Regions from separate parts of the Xanthomonas sp. NCPPB 3442 genome, predicted to be linked through region 2. Evidence: predicted binding sites of a transcription regulator. Region 2 holds the regulator's gene; the other holds the start of a gene.

Region 1 (7,409 bases), 1.9 Mb from region 2:
AGCGCCTGATGCAAGGCTGCGCGCTGGCCGGGCAGGCGACGCATGTCGCGGCGCAGATCGCCACGGCCGTAGTCGCTCATCACGTCCATCGCTTCGTTGATGGCATCTAGATGTTCGAATACCACCGTGTTGACGCCGTGCGCCAGCGTGCCGTAATCGCCGGGGAAATCTTCCGGAATGCGGTGCGCGATGTTCTCGCCCTGCTGCAGGCGGATCATGGTCTGCATCTCGCCGTTGAAGCGCTGCAGCTGGGTCTGCATCTGCTGCATGCTGTGCATCAGCTGGCCGGTTTCATCGCGCGATTCCACGCGGATGTCGTTGTCGAAGCGGCCCGAGGCGATGGCTTCGGCAGTGCGCGAGGCAGCGCGCAGCGGCGCGGCCATGGCCGAGGCGATCAGCCAGCACAGCCCGATCACCAGCGCCACCAGGGCGCCGCCGATCAAGGTCAGGGTGCGCGTGAAACCCCACGCCTGCACTTGGATGTCTTCGGCATACACGCCCATCACCAGCACCCAGTTCCAGGCCGGAAAGGTCTTGGCATAGCTGATCTTCGGTAGCTGTTCCTTCTTGCCCGGCTTGGGCGCGTCGTAATAGCTGAAGCCGTCGCCGCTATCGATGGCGGTCTTGATGTCGCGATACACGTATTGCCCGGCATCGCTCTTGTAGTCGGTCATGTCGGTGCCGACCGGGCGCTTGGGATGCATCAGGATGCGCATCTGCGGGTCGACGATGAAGAAGTAATCCACCCCGTCGTTGGTGCGCATGTCGGCCAGCGTGGTGCGCGCGGCTTCCTTGGCTTGCTCCAGGCTCAGCTCGCCGGCTTTGACCTTGTCGGCATAGTGCTGCATCACCGTCAGGCCCATCTCCACCTCGGTCTTGACGCTGAGCTTGCGCGCCTCCACCAGATCCAGATATTGCAGGCGCGCGGCGGCCATCGCCAGCAGGATCACGCCCACGGTCAATAGCGTGCACAACAGGACGAACTTTCGGGTGAGCGGGAGATTGGCAACAGAACGACGCAAGAGGGAAACAACAGGCATGACAACGACATCCAGAACGCGCGCACGGCGCTACATCATGGATAGCGGCTGATTCACATGCAGGTTGAATACTAACTGCGGCAGCGTCCGCTCAGGCGATGCAACAACGTGCCAATGCAATGTAGGAGCGCACCGGCCGCGACAAGACGTATCGGTAACGTTCCTCGCGCCCGCGCGCTGCTACGGAAGCATCAGCATTGGTCCATCGATGCAACGGCGGACACGCACTGCGTGTCCGCCGCATTGCATCAACCTGCAGCGCAGAAGCCGAACTCGGCAGTGGCGCCGGGCGCCAGCGTGCGGTTGAAGTCCACGCCGCTGGCCTGGAGTGTGGTGCCGCTCTGTGACCAGGTAACGTTCCAGGCGTTGTTGACGGTGCCGGTGACTGTCAGCGAGATCGACCAGTTGCCGCTGGCGGTGCCGGTATTGGTGACCTGCACGCGGTTGCAGTAGCCTCCGTTCCACCTACTGTCCGGGATCACCTTGGTACTGAAGCCCGCGCTTGGCGTCGGGGTTGGCGTCGGTGTCGGCGTGGGGGTCGGCGTTGGCGTCGGTGTGCTGTTGCTTACCGTTCCCCACAGCGTCCGCAACAAGGTCATCTTGTCTTCGCGCACGCTGATCCAGTCGTCGCGCAGGATGCCGCCGGTATCGCCGCTATTGGGGTTCCACGACCAATAGAACCCTTCGTTGATGCCCTTGCCACGCAGGTACTTCACCAGCGCGTCCTGCCAGACTTTGTCGCGCGCATCGCCTTCGCCGTACTTGCCGCCGAATTCGCCCAGCAGCAGTGCGTGATTGCCGGCAAACTGGCCGAAATGGCGGTCCCAGATCGCAGGCATGTTGTTGGGGAAGTTGCTGTCGTTGAAGTACGACTGCACGAACACGTCCGGGCCGTACACATGCGGTGCCAGCAACAGTCGGTTGGCCGGAATGTTCAATGGGGTGCAGGCCAGCGGCTGCAGGCTGCCACCCCAGAAGATGCCGCCATTGGTCGAACACACCGGGTTGTCGGTGATGCCTTCCACCGCAATGATCCACTTCGGCGCCACCGCAAGCACGGCGGCAGAACCGCGCTCGGCGGCCTTGTTCCAGTCGGTGGCGGCGTTGCCCGTGCCCCAGGTCGCGGCGCCGTGCGGCTCGTTCTTCAGATCCACGCCGATCACCCTCGGCACGTTCTTGTAGCGGTTGGCGACAAAGCGCAGATCGTCCAGCCATTGCGCTTCGGAATATGAACTGGTGTACCACAGCTCGGAAATCGCCGCGCAATCGGGCGTGTGGTGATCCAGCAGCACATACATGCCGCGTGCGTTGAATTCGTTGATCACCTTGTCGAGGATCTGCAGCGAGGTCAGGCCCTGCAGATCGGCGTTGCGGCTGTAGTCGATGCTGCTGGGCATCTGGCCGCTACGCAGCGTGGCCGGGCAAAACGGCAGGCGCACCGCGTTGAAGCCCAGGCCCTGCATCTGGTTGATCATCTCCTTCCAGTTGCGTGCCCACAGGCCATGCATGACATGGTTGCCGGTCTCGAAGCCGAACACGTTGACGCCCTTGAGCTGAACCACGTTGCCGTTGTCGTCGACGATCTTGTTGTTGCTGACCGAATAGCTGAAAGCCGGTGCGGCTGTGAGCGCTAACATCGTTGCCAATGCGAGCGTACTTGCAGTCCTGAAAATGGACATGATGGTCTCCTTGGATGACCGAACTCGACGGCCGAGTGCGGTGAGGGGGGCATCTTGGTCTTCGGCTGCGCCGTGTGGCGTGACCGCTGCCACAGAAGAGCGCAGTGGCGCACCGATCACACGCAAGCTGCGGGCGAGGTCGCTTTCCCGCACACTATCGCTGCTGCGTGCTGTCCGCAGGCTGTCCTTTTTGTCCCCCGGAGTGTCCCTCAATGTCCTTGTTGCGTGCCGAAATGGCGCAATGGCGCGCCTCCCCCGCGCGCGAACTCATGGCCGGTGCGGTCGCCACATTTGCGCTGATTCCCGAAGTGATTGCATTCGCGTTCGTCGCCGGGGTGGATCCGCAGGTGGGCCTGTTCGCATCCTTCGTGATCGGCATCGTGATCGCGTTTTGCGGGGGGCGGCCGGCAATGATTTCGGCTGCCGCCGGCTCGGTGGCGCTGGTGGCTGCACCGCTGGTGGCCGCGCACGGGTTGCCCTATCTGCTGGCCGCCGGCCTGCTCGCTGGCGTGGTGCAGATCCTGTTCGGGTTGTTGCGCCTGGGCGTGCTGATGCGCTTTGTCAGCAGTTCGGTGCGTACCGGTTTCGTCAACGCGCTGGCCGTGCTCATCTTCGCGGCGCAACTGCCGCATCTGATCGGGGCCAACCTGACCACCTGGGTCATGCTGGGCGCAGGCCTGGCCATCATCTACGGCCTGCCGCGTCTGCGCCTGCCGGGGCTGTCGGCGATTCCCTCGCCCCTGCTGTGCATCCTGCTGCTCAGCGTGGCCGGTACCGCGCTGCATCTGCCGCTCAAGACGGTGGCCGATCTGGGCAAGCTGCCCAACGCGCTGCCGTTCCTGCAATGGCCGGCGGTGCCGTTGACGCTGGAGACGCTGCGCATCATCGCGCTGCCGGCACTGGCCATTGCCATGGTGGGCCTGCTCGAGTCGATGATGACCGCGCGCGTGGTCGATGAACTCACCGACACGCCCAGCAACAAGAACCGCGAATGCACCGGCCTGGGCATCGCCAACGCGGCGGCCAGCCTGTTCGGCGGCATCGCCGGCTGCGGCATGATCGGGCAGACCGTGGGCAACGTGAAATACGGCGGCCGCGGCCGGCTGTCCACGTTGTTTGCCGGCGTGTTCCTGCTGATCCTGATGGTGCTGCTCAAGCCGTGGGTGTCGCAGGTGCCGGTGGTGGCGCTGGTGGCGATCATGGTGATGGTGTCGGCGGAGACCTTCGACTGGCGCTCGCTGCGCACCGTGGTGACCCACCCGCGCACCTCCAGCGTGGTGATGCTGGCCACCGTGGCGGTCACATTGTTCACGCACAACCTGGCGGCAGGTGTGGCGGTCGGCGTGCTGCTGAGCGGGGTGTTCTTCACCTTCAAGGTGGCCGGGCTGCTGCAGATCGCGCATCACGATGGCACGGACGGCGTGCGCACCTACAGCGTGCGCGGGCAGGTGTTCTTCGCCTCGGCCGATGTGTTCATCGACGCCTTCGACGCACGCGAGGTGCCCGGTCGCGCAGTGGTGATCGATGTCGGCCGCGCGCACTTCTGGGACATCACCGCGGTGGCGGCACTGGACAAGGTGGTGCAGCGTTTGCGTCATCACGGGCTGGACGTGCAGGTGAAAGGCCTGAATGCCGGCAGCCGCCGCCTGATGCAGCGGCATGCCTTGGGCGAAGACGCGCTGGAATCGGCACTGCCTTAGAGCGTGTTATTCACGTTGAGATGGAATGCGCCTGGCACGCCTGCAGCGCGTCATCCCGGGCCGTCCGTGCGCTGAGCGCGGCTGCGAGCGAATTCAAGTTCCGGTGGGCGGCGCCGATGATTCGGCATCCTCATTGCCGGTCGTCGCTGTGATGCCAGTGGGTTTCAGCCCGAGATGTGTACCTGCGTGCCAAGCCCGGCATGACGGGTTCGTGTCCGCCCGCCGGAGGGCGCAGCCGTGACCAACGCACCGTTGCTGGAGCGGATGGTGGACCTGACCGCCATCCGCGATGCGGACCTGCTCGATCTGAGCCTGTTGCGCACCGTGCGCGAAGTCTGCGCGGCCGAAGAACTTTCGCTGCTGCGCATCGCCCCGGACAGCAACAGCATCGCCGAAACGCGCCTTCGCGACGATGGCCGGCTGGCGCTGACGGTGGCGGAGATCCACGATGCGCGCACGCGCATCCAGCTGGCCGAGGTGCATGGGCCGGGCGATGTGGTGCAGCTGCACGAAGACGGCCGCGCCCTGCTGGTCTACCCGATGATGGAAGCGCGCGGCATCCGGACCTGCCTGCGGGTGGGCGGGACGCGCATTCCCGGCGTTGCCGAGCAAGCGATGCTGCAGGGCTTTGCGCGCTTCTTCCAGAACTACCGCAGCCTGCTCGACGATGCCCAGCGCGATGCGCTGACCGGCCTGCGCAACCGCAAGACCTTCGACGATGTGATCCTGCGGCTGTTTGCCGGTGGTGCCGACTCCGCCGCAGAGCAGGGCGTGTGGCTGGGCATCGTGGACATCGATCACTTCAAGCGCGTCAACGACACCTTCGGGCATCTGTATGGCGATGAGGTACTGCTGCTGGTCGCACAGCTGATGCAGCGTGCGTTTCGCCAGGACGACCTGCTGTTCCGCTTCGGCGGCGAAGAGTTCGTGATCGTGTTGCGCGGCGTGGACCGCGACACGGCCGTGAGTCTGTTCGAGCGATTCCGGCTGGCGGTGGCCGAGCACCTGTTCCCGCAGGTGGGGCAGGTCACGCTCAGCACCGGCATCGTCGAACTGACGCACGGTCGGCTGATCAGCGAAATGCTGGACGAAGCCGACAAAGCGCTGTACTGGGCCAAGCAGAACGGCCGCAATCGCGCGGCGGTCTATGCTGAGCTGATTGCCGGTGGGCAATTGCAGCAGGTTGCGCAACCAGTGGGCAGCATCGATCTGTTCTAGGCGCCAGCGCGGCGCTGAAACAGGCCAGAGCTCTTTGCCGTGGATGCAGACACGAAGCTTCTGCAGTATTCATCGCACCCGCATCGCATGCTTCGGCGCAGCCGCAGGTATCGGCCTGCACGCGATGCTGGCTACACTCCAGGGCTATCCATGATGCGGGGTGTGCAATGAAGCGAGTTGCCGTGGGACTTCTGGCAATGGCGGTCTCGACCGCACTGATGGCGGCCACGCCGAGTTTCGATGGCGCGCGCATCTCGCGCGACGTCAAGGAACTGGCCTCCGACGCCTATGAAGGCCGCGGCCCGGCCACTGCCGGCGAAGAAAAGACCATTGCTTATCTGAGCGAGCAGTTCGCCGAAGCCGGCCTGCAGCCGGGCGGCGACCTGGCCAACGGCAAGCGCGGCTGGACCCAGGCGGTGCCGTTGCGGCGCGCCGATATCGTCGGCACGCCGACCATTGCGGTGCAGAACGCGGGCAAGCCGCAAACGCTGACCCAAGGCAAGCAAATCGCCATCCGTGCCGCGCTGGATGGCTCATCCAAAGTGGAGATCGCCAACGCGCCGCTGGTGTTCGTCGGCTACGGCGTCAAGGCGCCCGAGCGCAACTGGGACGATTTCAAGGGTGTGGACCTGAAGGGCAAGATCGCGGTGGTGCTGATCAACGACCCGGATTTCGAAACCGGCAAGGGCGACTTCGACGGCACCGGCATGACCTACTACGGCCGCTGGACCTACAAGTACGAAGAAGGCGCGCGCCAGGGCGCACTCGGCGTGCTGGTGGTGCACGAAACCGCGCCTGCCTCGTATGGCTGGGACACGGTGGCCAGCTCCAACACCAACACCATGTTCGACGTGGTGCGCGACAACCCGCGCAGCGCGCATCCCACGCTGGAAGGCTGGATCCAGCGCGATCTGGCCACCGAGCTGTTCAAGCACGCCGGGCTGGATTTCGAGACCTTGAAGAAGCAGGCGCAGACGCGCGGGTTCAAGCCGGTCGAGCTCAAGGACCAACGTTTGAGCGCCAGCTACCAGGTCAAATCCGATGTGATCACCTCGCACAACGTGGTGGCGCGGCTGGAAGGCAGCAAACATCCGGACGAGACGCTGATCTACAGCGCGCACTGGGACCATATCGGCGTGGGCAAGCCGGATGCACGCGGCGACACCATCTTCAACGGGGCACTGGACAATGCCAGCGGCACCGCCGCGCTGCTGGAGCTGGCGCGTGGTTTCGCCCAGGGGCCAACGCCTGAGCGCTCGGTGGTCTTCCTGGCGGTCACCGCCGAAGAAAAGGGCCTGCTGGGCTCGGAGTTCTACGCCTCCAAGCCGCTGTACCCGCTGGACACCACGGTGGCGGTGATCAACATGGACGGCATGAATCCGTTCGTGCCCTCGCGCGACTTCGGCATCTACGGCACGGCAAAGCTCGAGCTGCTCGATCAACTGAAGAGCGTGGCCGCGCAATCCAAGCTGCGTTACACGCCCGATCCCAAGCCGCAGGCCGGGTATTTCTTCCGTTCCGATCATTTCTCGTTCGCCAAGCGCGGCGTGCCGGCGCTGTCGTATGCAGCCGGCCAGGATTGGGAAGTGGGCGGCGTGGTGGCAGGAAAGGCGGCCGCCGACGACTACACCGCCAAGCGCTATCACCAGCAAGGCGACGAATGGAAGCCGGATTGGACCTTCGCCGGCGCCGCCCGCGACCTGGGCGTGCTGTATGCATTGGGCCAGCAGCTGGCCGACTCGCGCCAGTGGCCGAACTGGAGCCAGGATTCG
Region 2 (7,409 bases):
ACGTAGTCGCCTTCCTGCTGCGCCGACAGGCGCACATGGCCGCTGCGCGGTTTGCCGGTGGCTTCGCGCAGGGCAGGCGATTCGATGCCGTGGTCGATGGCGTTGCGCACCAGGTGCACCAACGGGTCGGCGAGGGCTTCGACCAGATTACGATCGAGCTCGGTTTCGGCGCCGATCAGTTCCAGCTCCACTTCCTTGGACAAGGTGCGCGCAACATCGCGGGCCACCTTGGGGAAGCGTGCGAACACCTTGCTCACCGGTTGCATGCGGGTGCGCATGACCGCGGTCTGCAGGCGTGCGGTGGCGATGTCCAGGGTGCTGACCGCGCGGTCCAGTTCTTCGTCGCGCAGGCGGGTGCGCAAGGTCTTCAGCCGGTTGCGCGAGAGCACAAGTTCGCCGATCAGGTTGACGATGGCGTCCAGGCGCTTGGTGTCCACGCGCACGGTCTGTTCGGCTTCGGCGCCGGTCTTGGCGGCGCCCTTGCCGGCCGCCTTGGGGGCGGGCGCATGCGCATCGTCGCCGTGTGCGGCGGCAGCCGGCTTGGCCGCGGCCGCCTGCGGCGCGGCCTTGACCGCCGGCGGGGCGCTCTTGGCGTCGAACTGCGCGATCAACGTGGCCGGTGCGTGCGGCACGGCTTCGCCCGAGCCCATGGCATCCAGCATGGCCTGCAGATAATCCAGCGATTGTTGCGCGGCATCGAAGTGATGCGCCTGCAGCACCGCCTGGCCCGAGCGCGCCATGCCCAGGGTTTCTTCAGCGGCGTGGCACAGCTCCACCATGGGCTTGATCGCCAGAAAGCCGGCGCCGCCCTTGAGCGTGTGGAAGCCGCGGAACACCGCGTTGAGCTGGTCGGCTTCTTCTGGCGCCTGTTCCAGCGAGACCAACTGTTCGCCGAGGCGATCCAGGATTTCCTGGGCCTCGACGATGAAATCGGCAGCAATATCGTCTGGAACAGCACTCATGGTTACAGCCCCAATCCGGACAGCAGGTCGTCGGCATCGTCCTGCGACACCGCGTGACGGTCCAGGCCCTTGACTGCAGGACCGGCAAGACCGCCGTCGTCTTTCTTCGGTTCGATGTTCTTCGGCGGCAGGCCGAGCGCACCGAAGCCTTCATGCACGCGCCGCACGATACCGGCCACGCGCCGGATGATCTGGCCGCTCAGGTCCTGGTAGCTCTGCGCCAGCGACAGCTCGGTCAGGTTGTGGCGCATCTTTTCCAGCAGCGCGCCCTGGTCCTGATTGAGCCCGCCGTTGCGCAGCTGGTTGGCTAGCTCGCGGCATTCTTCGACCAGATCCAGCGTGCGATGGCTGGCCTTTTCGGTCATTTCCACCACGTGGTCCAGACGCGAACAGGCATCGTCCAGTTCGCCGGCTTCTTCGGGGATGGTGGGCAGCTCGCCCAGCGCCTGGCCGAGTTCGCGGGCGAGCCGGCTCAGGCTCTGCATCATCGGGCGCGTGCGCAGGGCGGCGAGATGATCCACCTCGCGACGCCAGGCGACCTGGTCACCGCTTTCCAGTGCATCGAGTGCGTTCTGCAGGCGCTCGATCAACGCGGCACGTTCGGCATCGGTTTCCATGGTCGCGTTCATCAGGCGGTCGCCGCCAGACGTTCGAACACCTTGCCCAACTTTTCTTCCAGCGTCTGGGCGGTAAACGGCTTGATGATGTAGCCGTTCACGCCGCACTGGGCCGCTTCGATGATCTGCTCGCGCTTGGCTTCGGCGGTCACCATCATCACCGGCAGGTGCTTGAGCTTGGCGTCGGCGCGGATGTTGCGCAGCAGGTCGATGCCGGTCATGCCGGGCATGTTCCAGTCGGTGACCACGAAATCGAACGGGCCGGCACGCAACGCCGCCAGGGCGCTGTTGCCGTCTTCGGCCTCTGCGGTGTTGGTGAAGCCGAGATCGCCCAACAGATTCTTGACGATACGTCGCATCGTCGAGAAGTCGTCCACGATCAGGATCCGCATGTTCTTGTTCACATCAAGCTCCTAACACGAAAAATTACGCGAAAAATTCAGTCGTCGACTTCGACGCCGGCATCGGCCAGTTCGAAGACTTTGAGGCGGCCACGCAAACGCACCACCGCCTGGCCATGGATCTGGCACACGCGCGATTCGCTGACGCCCAGCACGGCGCCGATTTCCTTCAGGTTCAATTCCTGTTCGTAGTACAGCGACAGCACCAGCTGCTCGCGCTCGGGCAATTGGCCGATGGCCTTGCCCAGCTCGCGACCAAATTCGCCACGCTCCATCATCTGCTGCGGGTTGGGGCCACCCTTGGCGGTGGTGTCCAGCTCGCCGTGATCTTCGATGCGCGATTCCAGGCTCAGCACCTGGCCACGTGCGGCATCTTCCATCAGACGCAGGTAATCGGGCAGCGGCATTTCCATCGCGGCGGCCACTTCGGTGGCGGCGGCGGCGCGGCCGGTGTTCTGTTCGATCTTGCGCACGGCGGCGGCAGCGTCGCGGGCGCGGCGGTGCACCGAACGCGGCACCCAGTCGCCCCTGCGAATCTCGTCGATCATCGAGCCGCGGATGCGGATCGAGGCATAGGTTTCGAACGAAGCGCCCTGTTCGGAGTCGTAGCTGCGCGAGGCTTCGATCAGGCCGATCATGCCGGCCTGGATCAGGTCGTCCACTTCCACGCTGGCCGGCAGGCGCGCCGCCAGATGGTGGGCGATGCGGCGGACCAGGTCGGCGTGCTGGGTCACCACGTCGTTGGCGTTGTTGCGCTGCACGGCGCGGTACTGCGCGCTGGCCGTGGTTGCGGTAGCGGTGCTCATGCGGCCACTCCCCGTTGGATGATGCGTTCGACAAAGAACTCGACGTTGCCGCGCGGCACGGTCGGGGCCTGCCAGCGCGAGGTACGGCGTGCGATTTCGGCGATGGCCTGCGCCGACGGACTGGCGGGGTAGGCCTTGATGACCGGTTGCTGGCGCTGCACCGACAGGCGCAGCCAGTCGTCCTGCGGCACATGGCCGAGATAGTTCAGCGACACATCGCCGAGGAACTTTTCGCACACGCGCGAGAGCTTGTCGTACAGCAAGCGACCTTCGTTGGGGTCGCGCACCATGTTGGCGATGATCTGCAGGCGGTCCACGCCGCGTTCGCGCGAGAGCACCTTGATCAGCGCGTAGGCGTCGGTGATCGAGGCCGGCTCGTCGCAGACCACCACCACGGTGTCCTGGGCGGCCTGGCAGAAGGTCAGCACGCTGTCGGTGATGCCGGCGGCGGTATCGATGACCATCACGTCCAGGTCGCGTTCCAGTTCGGAGAACACGTTGACCAGGCCGATGTGTTGGGCCGGGGCCAGTTCGGCCATGTGGCGGCGACCGGAGGCGGCCGGCACCACCAGCACGCCGCCGGGGCCTTCGATGATGACTTCATCGAGCGTGCAACGGCCGGCAATCAGGTCGGCCAGGGTGTACTTGGGCGCCAGGCCCAGCACCACGTCCAGGTTGGCCAGGCCGAGGTCGGCGTCCAGCAGCAGCGTGCGTTTGCCCATGTCGGCAAGCGCCACGGCCAGGTTGGCGGAGATGTTGGTTTTCCCCACGCCGCCCTTGCCACCGGTCACGGCAATGGTGCGCACCGGGCCCAAAGGCTCGGGACGGGTCGCCGACAGGGGGAAGGCGTTGGTCAGCTTGGCGTATTCACGCGACTGCATGGTTGTGCTCCGGAGTACAGGGCTTATCGGCAGCGCGCCGCAAATCTTCAAGGCGAAGAACGAGACTGGCGGCATTGGCGCGGTGCAGGTCGTCAGGGACCCGCTGTCCGTCAGTCACCCAGGTGATGGGCATTTGGTGGTCGACCACCACCGACAAGGCGCTGCCGAAGCGGCCGGTCTCGTCGAGTTTGGTCAGCACCACGCCTTGGGGCTTGGCGTGGGCGAAGCGGCGTACGACCTCGTCGAGGTCGGAAAAATGGGCGTTGGCAGGCAGTACCAGCAGCGAGGTGACCTGCTGGGCGGCACGCAGCCAGTTCAGCTGGGCGGCCAGGGCGCGGTCGCGCTGGCCCATGCCGGCGGTGTCGATCAGCACCAGCTTGTAGTCGCGCAGGCGCTCGAGCAGGTCCAGCAGGCTTTCGGCGCTGTCGGCCTCGTGCACCGCGATGCCGAGCTGGCGGCCGTAGCTGTGCAGCTGTTCGCGGCCGCCCACGCGCTGGGTGTCGGTGGTGACCAGGGCCACGTCGCGCGGGGCGTGCTGGGCGGCAAAGCGCTGGGCGAGCTTGGCGATGGTGGTGGTCTTGCCGGCGCCGGTCGGGCCGACCAGGGCGATGACGCCGCCACGTTCCAGCGGGTCGACCGGGGACACTGGCAACCGCTTGGACAGCAAGCCCAGCATCAGGCCGCGGCCACGGTGCAATTCGGTATCGGCCGGGATCTGCAGGGCGATATCGCGGGTCAGGCCGGCGTCGAAGCCGTAGTCGTCCATCAGTTCCAGCGCCTGGGCGCGCACCGGCGAGCCACGCAGGCGCTCGTCGGTGAGGCGGTTCATTTCGCGCTCGATCATCTGCCGCATCAGCGCCAGCTCACCGCGCAGTTGCTTGAGTTCTTCGTCGTTCTGCGGGATCGGCGCGGCCGCCACCGGCACTGCGGCCAGCGCAGCGGGGGCGGGCGGGGCGACCACGATCGGCGGCAGCGCGGCCGGCGGCAGGATCTGCGGAAGGGCGTCGTCCAGATCGAAGTCGGCTTCGTCGGCGAAGGCGTCGTCGTCCTGGCCTGCGGCAGCAAACGCCGGGGCGGTGACCGTTGCCGCCGCGACCGGCGCGGGCGCCTGCACCGCCGTGGCCGGGACGGCCGGGCGCTGCACCGGGGCCGTGGTCAAAAAGTCGGCGAACAACTGTTCCGGTACGGCCGACAGCGCGTGTTCCTGGCGCGGCGCGGCGGTGACGGCAACCGCGTGGGCGAGTGCCTGGGCAGCGGGCGAAGGAATGCTGGCGGTACGCACCGGCGCGGCGACCGGCGCCTGGCGCGGCACGCTGACCGGCTGGCGCAGCGCCATGGCGGCAATCATGTCGTCGGCGGCGCTGGCGACGCGCTGGCGCTGGCTTGCCTCGGCGTCGGCAGACGGCTTGAGCAGGGCGTGCACCGGTGCAGCGGGCTTGGCCGGGGCTTGCGGGGCAGGCGCCGGCTGAGCGGGAGCCTGCTGGTGCTGTGCGGTGGCCGGGGTGTCGGAGCGCGCGGTTTCCAGGGCGCGCTGCACGAGCTCTTCGTCGTAATTGCTGGCAGCGACGATCTCGATGCCTTCGGCGGTGCGACGGTTGGACAGGATCACCGCGTCCGGGCCGTGTTCTTCACGCACCATGCGGAATGCGGTGCGCATGTCCGGGGCGACAAAGCGTTTGATCTTCATACGAAGTGCCTCCAGGAACGGGACCCGCCGGACGCCGGACGGGTGTGCGATGAATGTGGGTGTGTTGCCAGCGTCATGAGTTGCCTGTCCCGTTCGTTCGTCCAGTTCCGCAGCGGTGGTGCTGGCTGTGGTCTCGGCAGAGCTAATGCATGCGGTGTGCCAAAACGCGGTGCCAGGGTTCCGGCGCGGGGCGCCGGAGCATCAGGGCGGGGTGGGCGCTGTGCGTCTGGCCCGGTTGGAAGGTGTCAAGTCACTGAATCGATTGACGTTTTTCCGGGGCGGTGCGGCGCTGGCGTCTTTCTGCGGACCGCTGCACTCGCAGGCCGGACGTCTAGCCGGGCGCATCGGGAACGCCTCGCAGCGGCCAGCGCCATGCAATCGATTGGAGATCCGGGCCGGTGGCGGCTTTCCGACGCCGGGTGCGGTGGTCGGTTGCGGCAGGTATCCATCGCTGGCTGGCATGTCGGCCGGGCACGGGAATGGCTTGGTAGGAGCGCACTTGGGCGCGACGGGCTGTCCGGTAAAGGCGGTCGCGCCCAGGTGCGCTCCTACGGTGGTGTCGGGGCGGATGGCATGTTTCCCGGTCGCCTTGGATGTCGTAGGAGCGCACCCGGGCGGGACTGGCCGTCCCGGCAAGCCCGGCTGGGGATGGGTGCGTTGTGGTTGGGCGGTCTCAGCTGATCGTGCCGACCAGCTTCAGGCGCTTGTCTTCTGGCACTTCGCTGTAGGCCAGCACCGACAGGCTGGGCACGCTGTGGCGCACCAGACGGGCCAGTGCGGCGCGCACCTGTCCGGGCACCAGCACCACCGCCGGTTCGTTGCGGGCTTCCTGCTTGCCCACGCAATCGGCCAGGCTCTGGTGCAGGCGTTCGGCCAGCCCGGGCTCCAGCGCCACGCCGTTGCCGTGGGTGGATTCCTGCAGGACGCGCTCCAGCTGCGGGGCCAGGGTGAACACCGGCAGCTCGGCCGACATGCCGGCGATCTCCTGCACGATGAAGCGGCCCAGCGAGGTACGCACCGCGGCGGTGAGGGTGGCCGGGTCCTGGCTATGCGGGGCGTGTTCGACCAGCGCTTCGACAATCTTGCGCAGTTGCCGCACCGGAATCTTCTCGATCAGCAGGTTCTGCAGCACGCGCACCACCACCGACAGCGGCAGTGCCTTCGGGGTGAGGTCTTCGACCATCTTCGGCGCGGTCTTGGCCAGCGTGGCCAGCAATTGCTGCACTTCTTCATGGCCGAGCAGTTCGGGCGCATGCTCGCGGATCAGGTGCGACAGGTGGGTGGCGACCACGGTCGCCGGGTCGACCACGGTGTAGCCCATCGATTCGGCATAGGCGCGCTGGTGCGGCTGGATCCAGGTGGCGTCCAGGCCGAATGCCGGGTCCTTGCCGGGGATGCCGTCGAGCTGGCCGAGCGCACCGCCCGGGTCCAGTGCCAGTTCGCGATCGGAATAGATTTCTGCGGTGGCCACCGGCACGCCATGCACCAGTAGCCGGTAGGCATTGGCCGACAGTTCCAGGTTGTCGCGGATATGCACCGGCGGCACCAGGAACCCGATGTCCTGGGTGAGCTTGCGGCGCACGCCCTTGATGCGCGCCATCAGTTCGCCGCCCTGGTTCTTGTCCACCAGCGGGATCAGCCGGTAGCCCACTTCCAGGCCCAGCGGGTCGATCGGGCGCAGCTCGTCCCAGCTCAGCTCGGCGCTGGCCTGGGCGGCGGTCGCCGCGGCCGCCGCCTGCGGATCGGCCGCCGGATCGCCGGACGCCGGCTTTGCGAGGCTGCGCTTGTACAGCTTCCAGGCGATCACGCCCAGGACCAGGCCCAGCGTCAAAAACGCGACGTTCGGCATGCCGGGCACCAGGCCGACCAGGCCGAGGATGGCCGCAGCCACCGCCAAGGCGCGGTGCTGGCCGAACACCTGGCTGACCATGGCCCCGCGCATGTCCTGCGCACGCGAGGCGCGGGTCACCAGCAAGGCGACCGAAGACGAAACCAGCAGGGCCGGCAGCTGCGCCACCAGGCCGTCGCCGATGGACAGCAACGTGTAGGTGGAGG

Evidence for each region. Region 2 encodes FliA, which starts transcription of late flagellar genes. Its sites were predicted from a motif close to TAAAGTTTNNCNNNCNNNGGCCGATAA; they were not measured.
Region 1: the regulator FliA is predicted to act here: its motif matches at 4,513-4,539, upstream of AC1POX_RS18825 (GGDEF domain-containing protein).

What each region holds. Positions count from the first base shown of each region.
Region 1 covers NZ_CM161514.1:4,337,785-4,345,193, reverse strand. Annotated here, with positions in the region: gene AC1POX_RS18840 (methyl-accepting chemotaxis protein) at 1-1,022, opposite strand, end outside; gene AC1POX_RS18835 (cellulase family glycosylhydrolase) at 1,289-2,719, opposite strand; gene AC1POX_RS18830 (SulP family inorganic anion transporter) at 2,932-4,419, shown strand; gene AC1POX_RS18825 (GGDEF domain-containing protein) at 4,657-5,637, shown strand; gene AC1POX_RS18820 (M28 family metallopeptidase) at 5,805-7,409, shown strand, end outside.
Region 2 covers NZ_CM161514.1:2,454,199-2,461,607, forward strand. Annotated here, with positions in the region: gene AC1POX_RS10660 (chemotaxis protein CheA) at 1-962, opposite strand, end outside; gene AC1POX_RS10665 (protein phosphatase CheZ) at 965-1,591, opposite strand; gene cheY (chemotaxis response regulator CheY) at 1,591-1,983, opposite strand; gene AC1POX_RS10675 (RNA polymerase sigma factor FliA) at 2,019-2,786, opposite strand; gene AC1POX_RS10680 (MinD/ParA family protein) at 2,783-3,667, opposite strand; gene flhF (flagellar biosynthesis GTPase FlhF) at 3,654-5,354, opposite strand; gene flhA (flagellar biosynthesis protein FlhA) at 6,028-7,409, opposite strand, start outside.